DNA from 2 places in the Corynebacterium faecale genome. Region 1 is predicted to be linked to the other one. Evidence: predicted binding sites of a transcription regulator. Region 1 holds the regulator's gene; the other holds the start of a gene.
The links. Region 1 encodes LexA, which represses DNA repair genes until DNA is damaged. Its sites were predicted from a motif close to CGAACANNTGTTCG; they were not measured.
Positions count from the first base shown of each region.

Region 2: CFAEC_RS04955 (HNH endonuclease signature motif containing protein) is a predicted target of LexA. The motif match lies at 1,193-1,206, and genes of this name have one in related genera.

Region 1 is NZ_CP047204.1:1,767,869-1,771,315, reverse strand. It holds gene sugR (transcriptional regulator SugR) at 1-546, opposite strand, end outside; gene lexA (transcriptional repressor LexA) at 853-1,608, opposite strand; gene nrdR (transcriptional regulator NrdR) at 2,488-2,943, shown strand; gene hrpA (ATP-dependent RNA helicase HrpA) at 2,961-3,447, opposite strand, start outside.
Region 2 is NZ_CP047204.1:1,055,064-1,058,510, forward strand. It holds gene dapC (succinyldiaminopimelate transaminase) at 1-474, shown strand, start outside; gene CFAEC_RS04950 (GtrA family protein) at 549-1,115, shown strand; gene CFAEC_RS04955 (HNH endonuclease signature motif containing protein) at 1,277-2,449, shown strand; gene dapD (2,3,4,5-tetrahydropyridine-2,6-dicarboxylate N-succinyltransferase) at 2,430-3,332, opposite strand; gene aroP (aromatic amino acid transport protein AroP) at 3,349-3,447, opposite strand, start outside.

The DNA.
Region 1 (3,447 bases):
TGTCAGGGCGTTCGTCCCGATGAACACCACATCAGCCCGCATGAGTGCCAGGGTGCGCAACGCCGTGTCGCCCACGACCGCCTGCGTGATCGCCCGGACGCTTCCACCCAGGAGTTGAACATCATCGAGTCCGGCATTGGCCAGACTGAGAGCTATGGGTAGGCAGTTGGTCACAATCGACCACTGATTGGCGTTGGGGTGCTCAGAGATCAGGTCCGCCAGAGCAGTCACTGTGGTTCCCGCATCAAGGAACATTCCCCCGTGTGCGGGCGGGAGGAACTGCATGGCAGCCTTGGAAATCGAGTACTTTGCGGACGATGCGGAGCGGAACCGGGTATCCAGGCTGAGTTCGGTGGTCTGGAACGACTGGGTGGCCACCGCACCTCCATGGACACGGTGGACGATGCCCTCCCGATCAAGAACCGCCAGATCTCTGCGGATAGTTTCAGCGGTGACATCGAAACGGCCTGCAAGTTCGGTGACGTTGACCCGTCCTTCAACCGCCGTCAGTGAGGCGATCTGACGACGTCGTTCCTCTGCGTACATGCCGCTCCTTAAAGCAAAAAGTTCATTTCGGATATATGTCCGATATTGGTTTCTATTATTTCACTATTCAACGTCCGATTCCTGCTTTAAGTTGCGGGAAGGTAGCCCCTCTAAGCCTAAATCACACTAGATCGGGCAGGACCAATGCAAAAGTAAGCCCCGGACTATGAGAAACCCACAATAAACCCAATAGTGTGAGGATGATTTACGAAGAAGGTTTACCACCCCCGAAATAGGTCAGCTAGAGAAAAACCCGTTTGCACAACCGATCGGAAGCACAAACGGGGTGTGTGGGTGGGGTGCTGTCTAGAGCTTGCGCATCACTGAGACGACCTTGCCCATGATCTCAGCGTTTTCTCCTGGTATCGGGGCGAAGGAATCATTATGTGGAAGCAGCCAGATTCCCGAAGAGTCCTTGTGGAATTCCTTCACGGTAGCCTCACCATCGATCATGGCGGCGACGAACTCGCCCTGTTCGGCGACGGGCTGGGAACGCACCACCACCCAGTCACCGTCAAGGATTCCGGCGTCCTTCATGGATTCACCCACCACCTGGAGCATGTACAGCTCACCATCACCGACGATGTCCGAGGGGAGCGGGTAGTACTCTTCGATATTCTGCTCCGCGAGGATGGGATTGCCTGCAGCGATCTTGCCCACCACGGGAACCAGAGAAGCGCCTACTGCGAGTTCCGACTTGGCAACATCGCCGGCCGTTGCCTTCGCTTTGACCTTGGGGCCAACCTTTGGTCGGCTGTCCGTATCTGGAAGGTGCCGGACATCTACGGCCCGGGGCTTGTTGGGATCACGACGCAGGAAACCCTTTTTCTCAAGCTCCTTCAGCTGATAGGCCACCGACGAGGTTGATTGAAGGCCGGCAGCGTCTCCGATCTCGCGGATGCTTGGCGGGTACCCCCTCAGGACAACAGCATCTCTGATGACTTCCAGGATCCTCCGCTGCCTGTCTGACAGGCTCGCAGGATCTGGCTTGCCGTTGGGAAGCATCTTCACCGTGCGGCTACCACGACTGCCGCGGGCCTTGGAGGTCTTCTCGGTGGTCATGATAACTAAGGTCCTTCCAGTTGTTGGTTGAGGGGCATAAAGGGCCCGTCATGCATTGGCCGTCGGTCTGCCCGGCGCTTCACAACGGTGGGGAACCGTGCGGTTACGCGGAACAGAGTGTTCGAACCAGACGCTATCTCGCTTTTCTTAACCATACATGCTCTCCTGCGGAAATGGTACGGGTGTTCGACATTTTCGGCCCAGATATAGACATCCGGCGCTCCCGGTGATATAAATCGAACGTAGAAGCTAGTCGAACACCTGAACGATAATGATGTTCGATTGTGTCAGGCCCGCACCGTACAATCGGGGCAAAAGGATGGGAGAATGTCATGGTGATGTCAATCGACGCAGGTGAACGCAGTGATAACGGGGTTGTCCGGGCTGGTGTTGTTGTGCCCCCGGCAGCGGTGTGGGCTGGTGGGCGGGCTGAGATGTTCTGCGCGAATCCCGTACATATTCGAACGCTAGGGGATTCGAATAGGGTTATCTCCAAAACCCAGGCGGGCCGCCGGAATCGTAGTTTTAACCAATCGAACACAGGCTTCCAGGTCAAAGACGCCCGTTCAGTTGAGAATTCTTCGGCTGGGCACGGGAATGACTCTCCGCGTTCGATTGCGGAGAACCTGAAACAGTGGGCAGGTGGGGCTTTATTCGGGTTGGCGATCTTCGGCGGAATACTCTTCGCCCAGCATGGGCAGGAGGAGCCACTGCCCACCTTTAGTGAATCCCAGCTGGCGGGCGTGGATGTCACATCATCAGAGATGAACTGACGCTGGTGGTGATGGAACAGTAACGGCGTGGTGGCCTACACTGACAGGCAGGTTTGCCCCCCTCTGACAGAGCTGTCGGGAAACCTGGAGGGAAGGAACTCACCACATGTACTGCCCGTTTTGCCAGCACGGACATTCCAAGGTCATCGATTCACGTGTGATTGAAACTGGAAGCGCTATCCGGCGTCGACGCGAATGCAGCGAATGCGAAGGTCGTTTCACCACCATCGAGAAGGCAGTTCTCCTGGTGCTGAAACGCAATGGAGTCACGGAACCGTTCAGCCGAGAGAAGGTGGTCACAGGAGTCAGGCGAGCATGCCAGGGGAGGGATGTCTCCGATGACGCACTTAAACGCCTGGCCCAGCAGGTGGAGGAAACAGTCAGAGGCAGCGGCAGTTCGCAGATCCGGGCCAATGATATCGGCCTGGCCATCCTGGACCCGCTTCGTGAGTTGGATGAAGTTGCCTACCTGCGGTTTGCCTCCGTGTATAAATCCTTCGAGAGCGCAGATGATTTTGAGAAAGAGATCCGGCTCATGCGTCGTCGTGAACGAGAGGACTAAACCGCCCCCGACCACCGTCAGCGGAGTTTGTCCACCATCTTCCGCACCCGCTGGGCTGAGACAGGTGTGGGGGTTCCCAGACGCTGGGCGAACAGACTCACCCTCAGCTCCTGTACCTGCCACAGGATGTCCTTGACCTCCCGGGTAGTACGTCGGTTGTTGGGGAGCTTGGACAGTCGGGTCTCAAGATAGGCCTCCACCTCGTTGATTTCCGCCTGGCGGTCAGCGTCCCGGTCCGGATCCCGGTTCATCTCCTCGAGACGAACCGTCATGGCATGCAGGTACCGGGGTAGATGACGAAGACGTTTGATGCCGTGAATGCTGATCGCCTGTTTCGGCAGGAGGAAATCCAACTGGGCCCCCATGTCATCGATCGCCGGCCCGGTCCAACCATCCAGCTCTGATGTGACATTGGCATAGAGCACCAGCGCTGGAGCAAGATCGACGACAGTCCGGCGCACCTCACCGGCCACCGCGGGTTTGACCACAGCGAGCAGTTGATCG
Region 2 (3,447 bases), 710 kb from region 1:
GTCTGCGATGGTGACCACACCAACCTGTTGGCCATCCACTCGCTGTCCAAGACCTCCAACATGGCCTCCTACCGCGCTGGATACATCGTGGGGGACACCTCCCTGGTGGGTGAGCTGACCGAAGCACGCAAGAACCTGGGTCTCATGGTTCCCCACGCCATCCAGCAGGCGATGATCGCCGCGCTCAATGATGATCTGCAGGAGGCGGGGCAGAAGCTGGTGTATGCACGTCGTCGTTTAGCGCTGATGAAGGCCCTGATCGGGGCGGGTTTCCGCATCGACAATTCCGAGGCTGGTCTCTACCTCTGGGCCACCCGCGATGAGCCCTGCCGGGACACGGTGGACTGGTTCGCCGAGCGCGGCATCCTGGTCGCCCCCGGTGACTTCTATGGTCCACGTGGCGCACTTCATGTCCGCGTTGCCCTCACTGAGGTGGACGAGCGTATCGAGGCTGCTGTCACACGCCTTTCCTGACGGTTTTATCAACACGCCCGCGAAGGGCTAGGATTGAATCCCTAAAACTGTTTTTTGACATTGGAAGAGGCGTGTTGAGTTCCGAAAAACGTGGCTGGGAAACTCGCCTTCGAAGGACGACCCGACAGTTCCTGAAGTTCGGGTTGGTGGGTGGCTCCGGCACCGTGGTAAACCTCCTTGTAGCTGCATTGGCGAAGAAAATCGCAGGCTGGACGAGCGGTATCTCCGAGCACGATCCCTTCATGAATCTCCTGGGTACCGACTTCAATATCCGCTGGTATCACGTGTTCATGACCATCGCCTTCCTGGTGGCCAATACGTGGAACTACCAGCTCAACCGCATGTGGACCTTCAAGACAAAGGAGATGCGGTCCTGGTGGCGCGGTTTCTTCCCCTTTCTGGCGACAGGCCTCGTTGCTTTCATCGTCAGTCAGATTGTGACCACCCTGCTGATGAACCCCAGCTCGCCCATCGCACTATCCTCTGAGATCTTTGACGATTCCACCGGATTCCGCACCAAGTTCTACTGGGCGCTCGTGATTTCCATCGTGATCTCCATGCCCGTGAACTTCCTGGTGAACAAGTACTGGGCCTTCCGCAAGCCCAGGACAAGGATTGTTGTCATGTCTGATCCGCGGTAGAGGGGAAGCACTGAACCAGAGGGAGCCTGAGGGCTCCCTTTTTTCTTTTTGCACAGGTGTCGACTGTGAAACATAATCGAAAACTTGTTTGATAAAAGCCTTGCTTTTGGGTGGCGGTCGGGTGAGGATGGAGGGGAACACATTATCGAAAGGGGGGAATAATGATCACCGTTGACGTCTTCTTCAGTCACCAGGATCCGGCCAGTCCGGTCTCACATGTCATAGCCGACAGGAACATGTCCGAACACCAGATGTGGCTCACGTTGATCGACGATGACACGCATGACGCCGACTCACTCATCGTCGAACTGATGCGGCTGACGGGCATGAACCGCACCGAGGTCAACAACGGGCTCAATGCGGTCGCCGCCATGGACAAGCTGCCCAGACTCCGGGCGTTGCAGGAGAAGCATTACCCACTGAGCGTGGCTTTCGTCTCCAGGATCATGACTGCTGTTGCCCGCGCAGAGGAGGAACTGTGGGAGGAGCTGGATCGCCGCATCGTTGAGCGGTTGACTCCACGGGTGGCCAATGAGGTGATGATCCAGGCGCACGATCTCGCAGGCCTGATCACCAGGTGGATCAAGGAGCTGGATCCTGCATTCGGGAAGGAACCCGCGGTGGAACCGGGGGCTCCGCAGGAGTATCTGACCGTACGCTTCGAGAACGGCATGGCCCATATCCGCGGCAGGATCAACCCGACTGATGGTCACCACCTCGCAGAGGCACTGTCCAAGGTCCGGGAGGAGGGCATGACCAATGTCGATGCCCTGAGGGCCTTTCTGGACAGTGAGGCACCCGTGAAGATCATTCAGAACATCTACACGCCACAGAACGGCGGCCTCTCCTGGATGCCAGGGGTGGGGTACTTCGACTGGGACTGCCAAGGCGCCAGCCGGGTGGTTGACCTGGATTGTCACGCCAACGCCGTGGAGAAGGGTTATCGGCCCAGTGAGGGGCTGGCAAACCATGTGCGGGCGCGTGATGGCCACTGCAGGATGCCGGGGTGTAGGGTGCCAGCTGATCAATGCCAGATCGATCACATCATCCCCTGGGGTCAGGGTGGATTGACGGTGGCATGGAACCTCCAGTGCCTCTGCCAGCACCATCACAACATGAAAACAGATGGTCGCTTCCAGGCGGATATCAACGCGGTGGGGGAGGTGACGTGGATCGGTCCGATGAACCAACCGATGGTGACAACACCGATGGGACCCCTGGCCCCCGTGATGCCCACAGGCACATGGGGGCAGACACTCAGATCACGCATGGAGGCCCGTTTCAAGCGGATCAGGGCAGCGGCCCTGGAGAAATTTAATGAAGGTCGGGGTTGAGGGTGACGGTCATGCGGTTGGGGACCGCCTCCACCACGCCGGTGGTGGAGTTGCGTCGAAAGACCAGGCCGCTGCGCCCTGAGAGGTCTGCGGCTTTGACGGTCGCGCCGTCGATAAGCACTTTGGTACCGGCGGTGATGTAGAGGCCGGATTCAATGATGCAATCATCGCCGAGGGGGATGCCGCAGCCGGAGTTTGCTCCAAGGAGACAGCGCTCGCCGAGACTGATGACGTGTTCGCCGCCGCCGGAGAGTGTGCCCATGATCGAGGCGCCGCCACCTATGTCGGTGCCGTCGCCAATGGTCACGCCGGCTGAGATGCGTCCCTCCACCATGGAGCGGCCAAGCGTGCCCGCGTTGAAGTTGATGAATCCTTCGTGCATCACCGTCGTGCCCTCTGCGAGATGCGCGCCCAACCGCACGCGGTCGGCATCACCGATCCGGACCCCGGAGGGCAGGACGTAGTCAACCATGCGGGGGAATTTATCCACTGAATACACGGTGACCTGGCCGCGGCGGGAGAGGCGGGCGCGGGTGAGCTGGAATCCCTCAACGGCGCAGGGGCCATAGTTTGTCCAGACAACGGTGGCAAGAAGATCGAAGATGCCATCCAAATTCAAGCCATGTGGCTTGATCAGGCGGTGTGAGAGAAGGTGGAGCCGCAGCCATGCGTCCGCAGAATCCACCGGGGGCTGGTCCAGGTCGGGGATGTGGGTGTGGATGATGGTCCGGGTGACATCACGGGCATCATCGGCACCGATGAGGGGATCCAGTAGGGCTTCCATGTTCTCGGCCCGGCCCAGCGCGGGGGTCGGGTACCAGACATCGAGGACATCGCCCGAGGGCGTAGTGGTGGCAATTCCAGTCGCAGAAGCGGAAGTCATTCCACCACAATAATTTCTATCGGTCTATCAGTCCAGTGCGCTTCTTCCGCAGGGGGCTGTTGGTGGTGGCAAAGGACAGCAGCACCAGGAAACCGAATACGACAACCACGGAAAA